Regions from separate parts of the Geodermatophilus sp. SYSU D00698 genome, predicted to be linked through region 1. Evidence: riboswitches for the same ligand, from Rfam matches in the RefSeq annotation. Region 1 holds a riboswitch; the other holds the start of a gene.
The links. A riboswitch is a leader RNA that binds a small molecule or an ion and turns the genes downstream of it on or off. The one in region 1 is predicted to bind S-adenosylmethionine.
Positions count from the first base shown of each region.

Region 2: it holds a riboswitch for S-adenosylmethionine, as region 1 does, so the genes downstream of both, thrC (threonine synthase) here and ACI8AB_RS10295 (bifunctional o-acetylhomoserine/o-acetylserine sulfhydrylase) in region 1, are expected to answer to the same signal.

Region 1 covers NZ_JBJGZD010000009.1:4,029-11,401, forward strand. Annotated here, with positions in the region: gene ACI8AB_RS10270 (hypothetical protein) at 1-286, shown strand, start outside; gene ACI8AB_RS10275 (uroporphyrinogen decarboxylase family protein) at 295-1,329, opposite strand; gene ACI8AB_RS10280 (gamma carbonic anhydrase family protein) at 1,373-1,960, shown strand; gene ACI8AB_RS10285 (threonine aldolase family protein) at 2,033-3,100, opposite strand; gene metX (homoserine O-acetyltransferase MetX) at 3,174-4,247, opposite strand; gene ACI8AB_RS10295 (bifunctional o-acetylhomoserine/o-acetylserine sulfhydrylase) at 4,258-5,550, opposite strand; SAM riboswitch class IV at 5,595-5,711, opposite strand; gene ACI8AB_RS10300 (NAD(P)H-dependent flavin oxidoreductase) at 5,735-6,775, opposite strand; gene ACI8AB_RS10305 (DUF1479 domain-containing protein) at 6,816-7,373, opposite strand, start outside.
Region 2 covers NZ_JBJGZD010000002.1:195,789-203,161, forward strand. Annotated here, with positions in the region: gene ACI8AB_RS02695 (Gfo/Idh/MocA family protein) at 1-644, shown strand, start outside; gene ACI8AB_RS02700 (DUF72 domain-containing protein) at 645-1,430, opposite strand; gene groL (chaperonin GroEL) at 1,974-3,602, opposite strand; gene ACI8AB_RS02710 (cold-shock protein) at 3,905-4,105, opposite strand; gene thrC (threonine synthase) at 4,327-5,628, opposite strand; SAM riboswitch class I at 5,641-5,764, opposite strand; gene ACI8AB_RS02720 (HAD family hydrolase) at 5,826-6,647, shown strand; gene ACI8AB_RS02725 (ABC transporter permease) at 6,747-7,373, opposite strand, start outside.

The DNA.
Region 1 (7,373 bases):
GGCCGGTGAGGTCTACGCCGCCGACCTCGAGCCCCGGCCGGGCGGGCGGCTGCGGCACCGGGTCCGCGTCACCGGTGCCCTCGCCGCCGAGCTCGCCCAGGGACTGGTCCCCGCGCCGACGGTGCACGACGTGGTGGTGCGCCGCCGCGCCGACGGCAGGGAGGTCCTGCGGGTGCCCGCCGAGGACCCGCACGCGCCGGGACACCTGCTGGCCGCGATCCGGGACGAGCTCGACGCCGTCGGCCCCGGGGAGTTCCTCGACCGGTGGAGCGTCCGCACGCCCTGATCCCGCGTTCAGAGCTCCGTGCGGAGCACCTCCGCCGCCCGCGCGAGCGACCGCATCTTGCCCTCGGCGGAGGCCCGCGGCAGGTACTTGAGGCCGCAGTCGCTGGTGAGGACCAGCCGCGCGACGTCGACGTCGTCCAGGGCCCGCCGCACGCGGTCGGCCACCACCTCCGGCGTCTCCACCTCCGGCGTGGACAGGTCCAGGACGCCGAGGGCGATGCCCTTGCCGCGCAGCGGCCGCAGCTGCGCCGGGTCCAGGTGCGACTGCGCCGTCTCCACCGACACCGTGTCGACCGGGGTGTCGGCCAGCTCGGGCAGGAACGAGTAGCCCTCCGGGCGCTCGCTCACCATGGCCGCGTAGCCGAAGCACAGGTGCAGGTGCACCGGACCGGGCGCGCCCTCCACCGCGCGGGTCACCGCCTCGGAGCCGTAGCGGCGGGCCACCTCCGGCCGGGCCTGCAGCCACGGCTCGTCGATCTGCACGACGTCGGCGCCCGCGGCGAACAGGTCGGCGATCTCCTCGCGGACGACGTCGGCGTAGGCCAGCGCCAGGGCGCGGTCGTCGCCGTAGTGCTCGTCCTGTGCCTGCTGCGCCATGGTGAACGGGCCGGGCAGCGTGATCTTGACCGGCCGGTCGGTGGCGGCGCGGAGGAAGCGCACGTCGCGGCCCTGGATCGGGCCGCGGCGGCGGAGCTCGCCGACCACCCGCGGCACCGGGATCGGCTTCCCGGAGCGGTTGAGCACCGTGCCGGGGGTGTCGACGTCGACCCCGTCGAGCGCGGTGGCGAAGTGGTTCGAGTAGGACTCCCGCCGCTGCTCGCCGTCGCCGACCAGGTCCAGGCCGGCCGCCTCCTGGGCGCGGACCGCCAGCAGCGTCGCGTCGTCCTGCGCCTCCTCCAGCAGGTCCGGCGCCGGCCGCCACAGCTCCCGGGCGCGGACCCGGGGCGGGAACTGGTGAGCCAGCCGGTCGTGGTCGATGAGCCACCCGGGCTGGGGCAGGCTCCCGACGACCGTGGTGGGCAGCGGCGGCAGGGAAGCGGGCACGGGGTGATCCTGCCCGCGCCGACGGGGCTCCGGGTGTGCTGGGGTGGACGCCGTGGCGGACAACTACATCGCGGAACTGCCCTTCGGCGCCCCGGCCATCGACGAGGAGGCCTTCGTCGCGCCGACGGCGGTGGTGGTCGGCGCGGTCACGATGGGACCGCGCTCCAGCATCTGGTACGGCGCGGTCGCCCGGGCCGATCACGAGGTCATCGAGATCGGCGAGGGCTCCAACGTGCAGGACGGCAGCACCCTGCACTCCGACCCCGGCTTCCCGCTGGTCCTCGGCCGCGGCGTCACCGTCGGGCACCGCGTCGTCCTGCACGGCGCCCGCGTCGACGACGACGTGCTGGTCGGCATGGGCAGCATCGTCATGAACGGCGCGCACATCGGGTCGGGGTCCATTGTGGCCGCGGGTGCCGTCGTCACCCAGGGGACGGTCGTGCCGCCGGGGTCGCTGGTGGCCGGCGTCCCGGCGAAGGTGCTGCGGCCGACCACCGACGACGACCTCGCGCACATCCGGCTCAACGCGGCCAGCTACACCGAGCGGCTCGACGCGGCGCGGAAGGTGCGGCCGGTGGTGCGCCGTCCGCTGCCGCCGGCCGGCTACACCCCCGGCGACGCCGCGGACTGACGAAGGACCACCCTTCCCCCCACGCCTCGCACGCTCGGCGCGGGCCCCTAAAGGGCGGCCCAGCACGTCACCTCAGACGGCGCCGGCGAGGCGGGCGACGGCGTCGCGGACCTCGTCGAGGGACAGCGCCAGCGTCGCGTCGCCCACCGGGAGCTCGACCCGCACCACGGTGGGGTCGCCGGTGACGCCCGCCCGCGCCCAGGTCCACAGCCCCTCCTGGGCGAGCGCGCGGGCGGCGGCGCGGAAGGCGTCCGGGGTGGTCGACAGCAGCAGGTGCAGCATCGGCGTCTGCGGCGGGTCCGGCACCACCCGCACCCCGGGCAGGCCGCGGACGGTCTCGGCGACCTCCCGCGCCCGCTCGAGGTAGGCGGGGAACAGCGGCAGCCTGCGGCGCAGGCACGACAGCGCCGAGGCCGCGCCCGGCCACAGGCCGAACAGCGTGCCGCCCATCCGCCCGCGCCACTCCCGGACCTCGGCGACGACGTCCGCGGGCCCGGCCACGCAGCACCCGGCCAGCGCGCCGACCCCCTTGTAGAAGCTGACGTAGACGGTGTCGAACGGCGCCGCGACGTCCGACGGCGGCATCTCGTAGCCGGCGGCGGCCTCCCACAGCCGGGCGCCGTCGAGGTGGGCCACCGAGTGCACGTCGTGCGCCCACGCGGCCTGCTCGACGACGTCGTCCCACGGCGGCAGCGGACCGCCCAGGTCCCGCTGCGGCAGCTCGACGACCAGCGCGGCCGGCGGCTCGGCGACGCCGTCGAGGTCGGCGCGCAGCAGCATCCGGTGCCGGTCGCCGACCGGGCGCTCGACCAGGCCCTGCAGCCGCGCCAGCGCGCCGCCCTCGTGCCGGAACAGGTGGCACTCGGGGTGGGCGACGACGGTGGCGCGGCCGCTTCGCCCGGCGTGCACCCGCAGCACCGCCTGCTGCGCCATCGTCCCGCTGGGCAGGTAGACCGCGGCCGGCTTGTCCAGCAGCTGCGCGACCTCCGCCTCGAGCTCCGCGACGACGCCGCCCGCGCCGTACCGGTCCAGCGCGGTGTCCGGCGGGATGGTGGCCAGCAGGTCGGCGGCGCGCTGGGGGCCGTGGCCGGTCAGGGCGCGGTCGCAGGCCGGCCGCAGGGCGTCGAGGTCGTCGTCCACGGGCCCAGTCTGTCGGGAGCCCGGGATCCCGGCGGACCGGGCCCGGGGCCCTGGCTCCGGGACCCCGGCCCCGTCAGGCGTCGAGCAGCTCGCGGAGGAGCGCGCCGACGGCGGCCGCCTCGATGAGGAAGCCGTCGTGCCCGTACGGCGAGGACACCACCCGCAGCGGCACCCCGAGCGCGTCGGCCACCCGCCGCTGCAGCTCCAGCGGGTAGAGCCGGTCGGAGTCGACGCCGGCCACCACCGCCCGCGCGGTCACCCGGGCCAGCGCCACCTCCACCCCGCCCCGGCCGCGGCCGACGTCCCAGGTGTTCATCGCCTCGGTGAGCACCAGGTAGCTGCCGGCGTCGAAGCGGCGGGTGAGCTTGTCGGCGTGGTGGTCCAGGTAGGAGGCGACGGCGAACCGGCCGTCGGCCTGCACGGCCGCGCCGAAGCGCTCCTCCAGCTCGAACGCGCTGCGGTAGGTCAGGTGCGCGATCCGCCGGGCGACGCCGAGCCCGGCGACCGGGTCGGCGCGGATCGCGGCCTGCTGGGTGGTCTGGGTGCCGATCTGGTCGGCGGTGGCCGCCGCGCCCGAGGCGAGGAAGAACAGCCCGGCCACCCGGTCGGGCAGCGCGACCGCCCACTCCAGCGCCCGCATCCCGCCCATCGACCCGCCGACGACGGCGGCCCACCGGTCGATGCCGAGCGTGTCGGCCAGCGCCGCCTCGACCAGCACCTGGTCGCCGACGGTCACCTCGGGGAACCGGGACCCCCACGGCCGGCCGTCGGGCGCGGTCGAGGACGGGCCGGTCGTCCCCTGGCACCCGCCGAGCACGTTGGCGCAGACGACGAAGAACCGGTCGGTGTCCAGCGCCGCGCCCGGCCCGACCAGCGACGCCCACCAGCCCGGCGTCGGGTGGCCGGGCCCGGCCGGGCCGGTGACGTGGCTGTCGCCGGTGAGCGCGTGCTCGACCAGCACCGCGTTCCCGCCGTCGGGGGCGAGCGTGCCCCAGGTCTCGTAGGCCACCCGGACGCCGGGCAGCACCCCGCCGCGTTCGAGCCGGACCGGTCCGTCCAGGTCGAGGAACAGCCGGTCCCCGGCGGGGTCGCCGTCGCGCCACCCGCCGGGGCGCGGCGGGGTGCGGGACCCCGGGAGGTCCCGCACCCCGCCCACGTCAGGCGCCCTTCGCGGCGCGGAACCCGGCCTCGAGGTCCGCGAGGATGTCCTCGATCCCCTCCAGCCCGGCGGCCAGGCGCACCAGGCCGGGCGTGACGCCGGTGGTCCGCTGCTCCTCCGGCGTCAGCTGCGAGTGGGTCGTCGACGCCGGGTGGATGACCAGGCTGCGGACGTCGCCGATGTTGGCCACGTGGCTGTGCAGCTCCAGCGCCTCGACGAAGCGCTTGCCGGCCTCGACACCGCCGCGGATCTCGAACGCCAGCACCGCGCCGGCGCCGCGCGGGGCGTAGCGCTGCTGGGCGGCGTGCCACGGCGAGGACGGCAGGCCGGCGTAGTGCACCGACTCCACCTCGTCGTGCGCCTCGAGGAACTCGGCCACCCGCTGGGCGTTGGCCACGTGCCGTTCCATGCGCAGCGACAGGGTCTCGATGCCCTGCACGACCAGCCACGCGTTGAACGGGCTGATCGCCGGGCCGAGGTCGCGCAGCAGCTGCACCCGGGCCTTGAGCGCGTAGGCGGGCGCGCCGAGGTCGGCGTAGACGACGCCGTGGTAGGTCGGGTCCGGCGTGGTGAAGCCGGGGAACCGGCCGCGGGTCCAGTCGAAGTTGCCGCCGTCGACGATGACCCCGGCGATGGCGGTGCCGTGGCCGCCGAGGTACTTGGTGGCCGAGTGGACGACGACGTCGGCGCCGTGCTCGAGCGGGCGCACGAGGAACGGCGTGGCGATGGTGTTGTCGACGATCAGCGGCACGCCGTTGCGGTGCGCCACCTCCGACACCGCGGAGATATCGAGGACGTCGCCCTTCGGGTTGCCGATCGACTCCCCGTAGAACGCCTTGGTGTTCTCGCGGACCAGCGACTGCCAGTTCTCCGGGTCGTCGGGGTCCTCGACGAAGGACACCTCGACGCCGAGCTTGGGCAGCGAGTGGTGCAGCAGGTTGTAGGTGCCGCCGTACAGCGACGCCGAGGCGACGACGTGGCTGCCGGCCTCGGCGACGTTGAGGATCGCCAGGGTCTCGGCGGCCTGGCCGCTGGCCACCGCGAGCGCGGCGACGCCGCCCTCGAGGGAGGCCACGCGCTGCTCGAGCGCGTCCTGCGTCGGGTTCATGATCCGCGTGTAGATGTTGCCCATCTCGGCCAGCGCGAACAGGTCGGCGGCGTGCTGGGCGTCGCGGAACTGGTAGCTGGTCGTGGCGTAGATCGGCAGGGCGCGGGCCCCGGTGGTGGGGTCGGGGCTGGTCCCGGCGTGGATCTGCCGGGTTTCGAAGCTCCAGCTCTGCTGGTCGGGCACGGCGCCGTCTCCTCTCGCTCGCGGAGACCCCGCGACGCACGGAGGGCTCCGTCTTGCCGCGCGGCGGGCGCCGCGCGGCCGGCTCTTCCCCTGGGAGCACCTCGGACGGAGGAGAGGTTGCCGGGCAGCCAGCCAGGTACTTGTCGCTGCCTCTCGTGAGCCTGCGCGGAACCCTAGCGCCCGGTCAGGAGGCGCCGGGCCGGGGGTGCGCGAGGGCGGCCGCGGCGTCGTCGGCGAGGCGGGCGACCAGCTCCCCGGCGGGCAGCGCCTCGGCCAGCGCGTACGCCTGCCCGGCCCACATGCTGATGGCCTCCGGGTCGCCGGCCTGCCGGGCCGCCGCGCGCAACGGCGTCGTCAGGTGGTGGACGTGCGGGTAGGCGGCCGGAGCCGCGGCGGTGTGCTCGGCGAGGAAGCGGTTGACCAGCCCGCGGGCGCGCCGGCCGCTGAACGCGCGGGTGAGCGCCGTCGGCCGGCCGGCGCCGAGCGCCGCCCGGTGCGCCGCGCCGGTCCCGGCCTCGGGGCACAGCAGGAACGCCGTGCCCAGCTGCGCGGCCTCCGCGCCCGCGACGAGCACCGCCGCGACCGAGGGGCCGTCGACGATCCCGCCGGCGGCGACCATCGGCAGGTCCACCGCCCGGGCGACCAGCCGCAGCAGCGGCAGCAGCCCGTACTCGCCCGCCCCGTCCTCGTCGCGGAGGCCGCCGCGGTGGCCGCCGGCCTCGACCCCCTGCACCACCAGCGCGTCCGCGCCGGCGTCGCGGGCGGCGAGGGCGTCCTCCGGCGAGGTGACGGTGACCAGCACGGTGGCGCCGGCGTCGTGCAGCGCGGCGACCATGTCCGGCCGCGGCAGGCCGAAGGTGAACGACACCACCGGCACCCGCTCCTCGGCGAGGACGGCGACCTTGGCCTCCCACGCGTCGTCGTCGGCGCGGGGCTCGCCGAGGTCCACGCCCCACCGCCGCGCCTCGGGCCGCAGCCGCTCGGCGTAGCGGCGCAGGGCGCCCTCGTCGGCGGGCGGCCCGGGGACGAAGACGTTGACGCCGAACCGCTCCCGGGTCCGCGCCCGGACGGCGCGGACCTCCTCGCGCACCGCGTCCGGCGTCCGGTAGCCGGCGGCGAGGAAGCCCAGGCCACCGGCCCCGGACACCGCCGCGGCCAGTTCCACCGTCGACGGCCCGCCGGCCATCGGCGCCTGCACGACCGGTCGTCGCAGCCCCAGCACCATGCCGGGCATCCTGCCGCGCCGCGGCTCGGGCGGGGGTGGGTCAGGCGAGGCCGAGCCCGCGCCGGCCGATGTCGTTGAGCTGGTCGGGGGTGAACCGGTCCGGCCAGGTGCGCTCGTAGTGCTCGGCGGGGAAGTCGGTGGGGCTGGAGCCGGTGAGGAACGCGTCGCGCACGGAGGCGGCGTAGGCCTCGTTGCGCGGGCACCAGGGGGCGGCGGGGACGTACATGACGTTGCCCCAGCCCTGCTGGTCGGTGACCGGGGCGACCGAGTGGATCATGTCGCAGTGCCACCAGACGGAATCGCCGGCGCGGACGTCGGGGATGCCGCTGGCGGCGCGCAGCAGCAGGGAGTGCCACTTCTCGCTGGCCGGGAAGACCTGGTTGGTGGTGACGCCGCACATGTCGTCGTCGGGGACGTCGGGCAGCAGCGGGCGCAGCATCAGGTAGGCCATCGCCTCGGGGATCGGCACGGTGTGCAGCACGCCCTGGTCGTGGTCCATGTCCGACAGCGCGGTCCACCCCTGGAAGGTGCGGAACGCCGAGCACATGGTGGAGCCGGGGTACTGCGGGCCGGCGGTGCGGTAGGCGGCGTCGTACGG
Region 2 (7,373 bases), on a different contig from region 1:
TCGTCATGGAGGCGATGTGGACGCGCTTCCAGCCGGCCGTCGTCCGCATGCGGGAGCTGATCGCCGACGGCGCGATCGGCGAGGTGCGCTCGGTGCAGGCCGACCTCGGCGTCGACCGCGTCTACGACCCCGCCGACCGGCTGTTCGCCCTCGAGCTCGGCGGCGGCGCGCTGCTCGACCTCGGCGTCTACGTCGTCTCGTTCGCCCAGATGGTGCTGGGCACCCCCGACACCGTCACCGCCGCCGGGTCCACCTACCCCACCGGCGCCGACGCCGAGGCGGCGCTGCTGCTCGGCTGGGAGGACGGCCGCTCTGCCACGCTGACCACCTCGCTGCGCTACCCGACGCCGGGGCAGGCGCGGGTGTTCGGCACCGGCGGCTGGATCGACGTCCTCCCCCGCTTCCACCACCCGGCCACGATCGTGCTGCACCGCACCGGCGCCGAGCCCGAGGAGATCACCCGCCCGGCGGCCGGGGTCGGGTACTCGCACGAGCTCGCCGAGGTCACGCGGTGCCTGCAGGAGGGACGCACCGAGTCCGCGGTCGTGCCGCTGGCCGACACCCTCGCCGTGCAGGAGGTCCTGGGGCGCGCCGCGGAGCAGCTCGGCGTGCGGCACCGCGAGGACCCGCACGTCCTCGGCTGATCAGGCGGCGGCCCACGCCGCACCGCTCGCCTCCTCCGGCGTCGGCACCCGGGTGGGCGTGCGGCCGGCCCGGCGGACCGCGCCGGCCAGGGTGACCGCGTCGACGACGGCGGCGCCGCCCGGGTCGTTGTTCAGGTACGCGAACACGTCCTCGTCGTCGGTGTACGCCTCCGCCAGGCGCTGCGCCCACTGGTCGAGCACGGCCGGGGGGTAGGCCCAGCCCTCGGCGCCGGTGTGCAGGCGCAGGTAGCCCCAGCCCGCCGTCCGCCACAGCGGCGTGACCGGCCGCTCGGCGCGGTCGGCCCAGCACAGCGCGGCGCCGTAGCGCTCCAGCAGCGCCCGGACCTCGTCGGTCCACCAGCTCTCGTGCCGGGGCTCGACGGCGACCCGGATGCCCGGCGGGAAGCAGGCGAGGCAGTCGCGCAGCAGCCCGGCGTCGGCCCGCAGCGTGGGCGGCAGCTGCAGCAGGACGACGTCGAGGCGGTCGCCGAGGCCCGCGGCGTGCTCCACCAGCCGGGCCACCGGCTCCTCGGGCTCGCGCAGCCGCTTGACGTGGGTGAGGAAGCGGCTGGCCTTGACCGCCCAGCGGTAGTCGGGCGGGGTGCGCTCGCGCCAGGCGGCGAAGGTGTCCCGCTCGGGCAGCCGGTAGAACGCGGCGTTGCTCTCCACGGTGGCGAAGTGCCGGGCGTGGTGCTCCAGCCACAGCCGCTGCGGCAGGCGCTGCGGGTAGAAGCGGCCACGCCAGTCGCGGTACTGCCACCCCGAGGTCCCGATCACCACGGCCACGACGTCGGCCTACCCTGCGCGCTCCTGCCCGACGCACCCGCCCGCTCCGAGGACCCGTCCGCCGCGACGCCCTGCCCGACGGCACGCCACGCGAGCGCGACGTGCCCGTGCCGATCGAGGACCGCGGCGCTGCAGGCCGCTGGCGCCACGGTGGTGCCGGCCTCGGACGACCGGCCGGGCCACGAGCCTGAGGAGGACGCCGGGCAGATCGGCTGGGACGTCGTCTTCCCCGCACCTGCGCGCCATCGGCGTGATCACCTCGTGCGCAGCGGGCTCCCGAGTGCCGGGAGACCCCGCTGGACCAGAAGTGATCACAGGGGCGCCGGTCAGAGCCGGCGTCGACCCGCCGGCCGGCCGGGCAGTGCCCGGAGCGGTGTCCGGTCAGGCTCACCACGCGCGGAGCGGTCGACCGTGTCCGCGTCGGCGGCGGCGACGTCCTCCGCGATGTGTGCGTGTCCGGCCCCGTGGACGCCGACAGGGGCGGCCCCGCGCGATGCGGGACCGCCCCTGCCGGGCGTTGCTGGTGTTGCGAGGGGGCGGGACTCAGAAGTCCATGCCGCCCATGCCGCCGTCGCCACCGGGCATGGCCGGGGCGGCCTTCTCCGGCTTGTCGGCGATGACGGCCTCGGTGGTGAGGAAGAGCGCCGCGATGGAGGCGGCGTTCTGCAGCGCCGAGCGGGTGACCTTGGCCGGGTCGATGATGCCGGCCGCGACCAGGTCCACGTACTCGCCGGTGGCGGCGTTGAGGCCGTGGCCCACCTCGGAGTTGCGCACCTTCTCCGCCACGACGCCGCCCTCGAGGCCGGCGTTGACGGCGATCTGCTTCAGCGGCGCCTCGAGCGCGACGCGCACGATGTTGGCACCGGTGGCCTCGTCACCCTCGAGGTCCAGCTTCTCGAACGCGACGGCGGTGGCCTGCGCCAGGGCGACGCCACCACCGGCGACGATGCCCTCCTCGACGGCGGCCTTGGCGTTGCGCACCGCGTCCTCGATGCGGTGCTTGCGCTCCTTGAGCTCGACCTCGGTCGCGGCGCCGGCCTTGATGACGGCGACGCCACCGGCCAGCTTGGCCAGGCGCTCCTGCAGCTTCTCGCGGTCGTAGTCGGAGTCCGACTTCTCGATCTCGGCGCGGATCTGGTTCACCCGGCCGGCGATCTGGTCGCTGTCGCCCGAGCCCTCGACGATCGTCGTCTCGTCCTTGGTGACGACGACCTTGCGGGCGCGGCCCAGGAGGGAGACGTCGGCGGTGTCGAGCTTGAGGCCGACCTCCTCGCTGATGACCTGGCCACCGGTGAGGATGGCGATGTCGGTCAGCATGGCCTTGCGGCGGTCACCGAAGCCGGGGGCCTTGACGGCGACCGACTTGAAGGTGCCGCGGATCTTGTTCACGACCAGGGTCGCGAGGGCCTCGCCCTCGACGTCCTCGGCGATGATGGCCAGCGGCTTGCCCGACTGCATGACCTTCTCCAGCAGCGGGAGCAGGTCCTTGACCGAGCTGATCTTCGAGTTGACGACGAGCACGTACGGGTCGTCGAGGACGGCCTCCATACGCTCGGCGTCGGTGACGAAGTAGGGCGAGATGTAGCCCTTGTCGAAGCGCATGCCCTCGGTGAGCTCGAGCTCGAGGCCGAAGGTGTTGCTCTCCTCGACGGTGATGACGCCTTCCTTGCCGACCTTGTCCATCGCCTCGGCGATGAGCTCACCGATGGCGGCGTCGGCGGCGGAGATCGACGCGGTGGCGGCGATCTGCTCCTTGGTCTCGACGTCCTTGGCGGTCGAGAGGAGGTACTCGGTGACCGAGGCGACGGCCTTCTCGATGCCCTTCTTCAGGGCCATCGGGTTGGCGCCGGCGGCGACGTTGCGCAGACCCTCGCGGACGAGCGCCTGGGCCAGCACGGTGGCGGTGGTGGTGCCGTCACCCGCGACGTCGTCGGTCTTCTTCGCGACCTCCTTGACCAGCTCGGCGCCGATCTTCTCCCAGGGGTCCTCGAGCTCGATCTCCTTGGCGATGCTCACACCGTCGTTGGTGATGGTGGGAGCGCCCCACTTCTTCTCGAGGACGACGTTGCGGCCCTTGGGGCCGAGCGTCACCTTGACGGCGTCGGCGAGGGTGTTCATGCCCCGCTCGAGACCGCGGCGCGCCTCTTCCTCGAAGGCGATCATCTTGGCCATGTGGTGATGTCCTCCATGCATGGATCGCTGCACGGCCGGGACCGGCGCCCGCGACGGACGACACCGGTGCGGCGGGCTCCCATGTGGCCCGCGCTCCTGTGCCTCACCGTTCCGACCTGATTGGCACTCGGCACTGTCGAGTGCCAACCGGAAGTCTGGCACTCGCCCCTGCCGAGTGCAAGAACGGGGGGTGGGTGCCGCCTGTTCCCGGTCGGGCCGGCGGCGGGGGCGGTGGTCCGGGAACGGCTGCGGCCCGGCTCCCGCGGAGGGGACCGGGCCGCAGCACGGAGGTGGGGAGGTGCTCAGGCGACGCGGACCGAGTCGGCCTGCGGACCCTTCTCGCCCTGGACGACCTCGAAGGTCACCCGCTGGCCCTCGTCGAGGCTCTTGTACCCGTCCATCTGGATGGCCGAGTAGTGGACGAAGACGTCCTGGCCGCCGTCGACGGCGATGAAGCCGAAGCCCTTCTCGGCGTTGAACCACTTCACGGTGCCCTGTGCCACGTGTGCTCCCACGTTGGTGCGTGCGGACGGTCCCCGTGATCCGGGGACCGGGGTACAGCTCTTCCGCCCGTCGGACACGTGCGTGGAACTGACGACCGCGCGAGACGGTACAACAGGCACGCCGCTGTGGGGAGATCCTGGACACACGACTCGGGGACGATCCGGGGGGACGTCACCCGCCGGATCGACGTCGCCCGTGAGCCTACGCCTCCCGCGGGGGCTCAGCCGATGAGCCCCGCGGACCGGACCGACCGCAGCGACGGCTCCACCCGGTGGGTCGGGCCGACCACCGGCAGCAGCGGGTCGAGGGTCTTGAGGCCCTCGCCGGTGTTGAGGACGACGGTCTCCCGGCTCGGGTCCAGCCGCCCGTCCTCGACCAGCTGCCGCAGCACCGCGACGGTCACGCCGCCGGCGGTCTCGGCGAAGACGCCGGTGGTGCGGGCGAGGTCGCGGATGCCCTGGACGATCTGCTCGTCGCCGACCCGGCCGACGGCGCCGCCGGTGCGGCGGATGGCGTCGAGCGCGTACGGGCCGTCGGCGGGGTTGCCGATGTTCAGCGACTTCGCGATCCCGGTGGGCTTGACCGGCTTGACGACGTCCCAGCCGTTGTCGAAGGCGGTGGCGATCGGGTCGCAGCCGGCCGACTGGGCGCCGAAGACCCGCCACTCGGTATCCGCGACGATCCCGGCCTTCACCAGCTCCCGCCAGGCCTTGTCCACCTTGGTGAGCAGCGAGCCCGACGCCATCGGGATGACGACCTGGGCCGGGATGCGCCAGCCGAGCTGCTCGGCGATCTCGTAGCCCATCGTCTTGGAGCCCTCGGCGTAGTAGGGCCGCACGTTCTGGTTGACGAAGGCGGTGTCCTCGAACTCGTCGGTCTCGGCGAGCTCGCTGGTCAGCCGGTTGACGTCGTCGTAGGACCCGTCGACGGCGACCAGCGTCTGGCCGTAGACCGCCGACTGCACGACCTTGCCGGGCTCGAGGTCGGACGGGATGAAGACGAACGACGGCAGGCCCGCGCGGGCGGCGTGCGCGGCCACCGAGTTGGCCAGGTTGCCGGTGGAGGCCGCGGCGATCTTGCGGTAGCCCAGCCCCTTCGCGGCGGTGGCGGCGAGGCTGACCACGCGGTCCTTGAACGAGTGCGTGGGGTTGGCCGAGTCGTCCTTGACCCACAGCCCGCCGGTGATGCCGAGCTCGGCGGCGAGCCGGTCGGCGCGGACCAGCGGGGTCATGCCCGGGTCGAGGGAGACGCGGTCGGCCGGGTCCTGGCCCACCGGCAGCAGCGCGGCGTAGCGCCAGATGTTCTGCGGGCCCGCCTCGATCTGCTCGCGGGTGACGGCGGCCATGAGCTCGGGGTCGTAGTCGACCTCCAGCGGGCCGAAGCACTGGGCGCAGGCGTGCTCGGCGACGAGGCCGAAGGTGGCGCCGCAGTTGCGACAGACGAGGCCACGGGCGGGGCTGGGCGGCACGGGGCCGCCGGCCGAGCTGTCGGCCTGCAGGGAACCGGGTGCGGTCAGGGTCATGCGACGACTACCTCCTCATCTTCCCCGCGTCGGGCCGTCGAGCCGCGCGGGACGGAATTGGCACCTCTCGCCGCTCGCGCGAGCGCGGTTGCCGGGGCTTCACCGGGCCGTGTCCCTCTGCCCCTCTGGATGAGTGGAACGGGCCCGACTCTACCCGGCTGCCGGGACCGCCCCCGGCCCCGGCCATGCTGGGCGCCGTGGCTGCGCGCATCGTCTACACCGACCTCGACGGCACGATGGTCGGACCGCGGGGGTCCTTCTGGCACGCCGCCGACGGCTCCCCCACCGCCGAGCCGGCCGCGGCCCTGCTGGAGCTGCACACCGCCGGGGTCGCGCTGGTGATCGTCAGCGGGCGCACCGCCGACCAGGTCACCGAGGCGGGGCGGATCTTCGCCGCCGACGGCGCGATCGCCGAGCTGGGCTCGCTGGTGACGTGGAAGGGCGGCCGGGAGCGGCACGGGCTGACCGGCGAGCTGCCCGAGGAGTACGCCGGCCGCACGCCGATGGACGTGATGGCCGAGCTCGGCGTCGTCGACGCGCTGTGCGCCGCCCACCCCGGCCGGCTCGAGTGGCACGCGCCCTGGCACACCACGCACGCCGGCGACGCGCTGCTGCGCGGGTTCGTGGACCCGCTCGCCGTCGACGCGTGGCTGGCCGAGCGCGGGTCGGGCTGGCTGACGCTCAAGGACAACGGCGCGATCCCCGCCTCGGCCCGGCTGCGGCTGGCGCCGGAGGGGCAGCTGGCCCGGGTCTACCACCTCATGCCGCGCGGCATCTCCAAGGGCGCGGCGATCGCCTGGGACCTCGAGCGGCGCGGCGTCGACCCGGCGGACGCCGTCGCGATCGGCGACAGCGCCAGCGACCTGGAGATGGCGCCCGCCGTCGGCCGGCTGTGGATCACCGCCAACGGCGCGGAGGTCGAGGGCATGGCCGGGCTGCTGGGCGCCGTCCCGAACGTGTCGGTGACCGACGGGCCGATGGGCGTCGGCTGGGCCCAGGCGGTCCGAGCGAGCCTGTGACACCGCGGTCCCACCGGACCGCACCGCGCCCGGGTGCCGTTCCCCTGCTGCCCGGAGCCGCTGCGGGGGCGGGACACCTCGTTCAGCTGGTGACGTCGTTCAGCTGGTGACGTCGCGCCGGGCGAAGTGGCGGAAGCCGAGCGCGGTGAAGACCGCCGCGTAGACCAGCGACTGGACGACGCCGCGGAACAGGTCGGAGGAGTCGACCGGCGTCTGCAGCAGGTCGGTCCAGGCGAACTCCTCCGCGGTGGGGAACCAGTCGCGGATCGACCCGAGCTGCTCGACCTGGTCGAGGATGGCGAACACGACCGTCGTGAACACCGCCCCGCCGACGGCGGCCAGCGGCGCGTCGGTGACCGTGGACAGCCAGAACGCCAGCGTCCCAACGACGAGCAGGTGCACGGCGAGGTAGCCGAGCATCCCGGCCAGCCGGAGGAACCCCTCCCCCTGGGACAGGGTCACCCCGATCGGCGTCCGGATCTCGCCGAACCCGAACGCCAGGCCACCGGCGACCACCGCGACGGCGACGAGGGTGAGCAGCGCGCCCACCGACTGGACCAGCGCCGCGAGCCACTTCTGCCGGAGCAGCCGCATCCGGGGCACCGGCGTGGCCAGGGTGTAGCGCAGCGAGCCCCACTGCGCCTCGCTGGCCACCGTGTCGCCGAAGAACAGCGCGTAGACCACGACGAGGAAGAACGTCGTCGTGGCGAACAGCACGAACAGCGT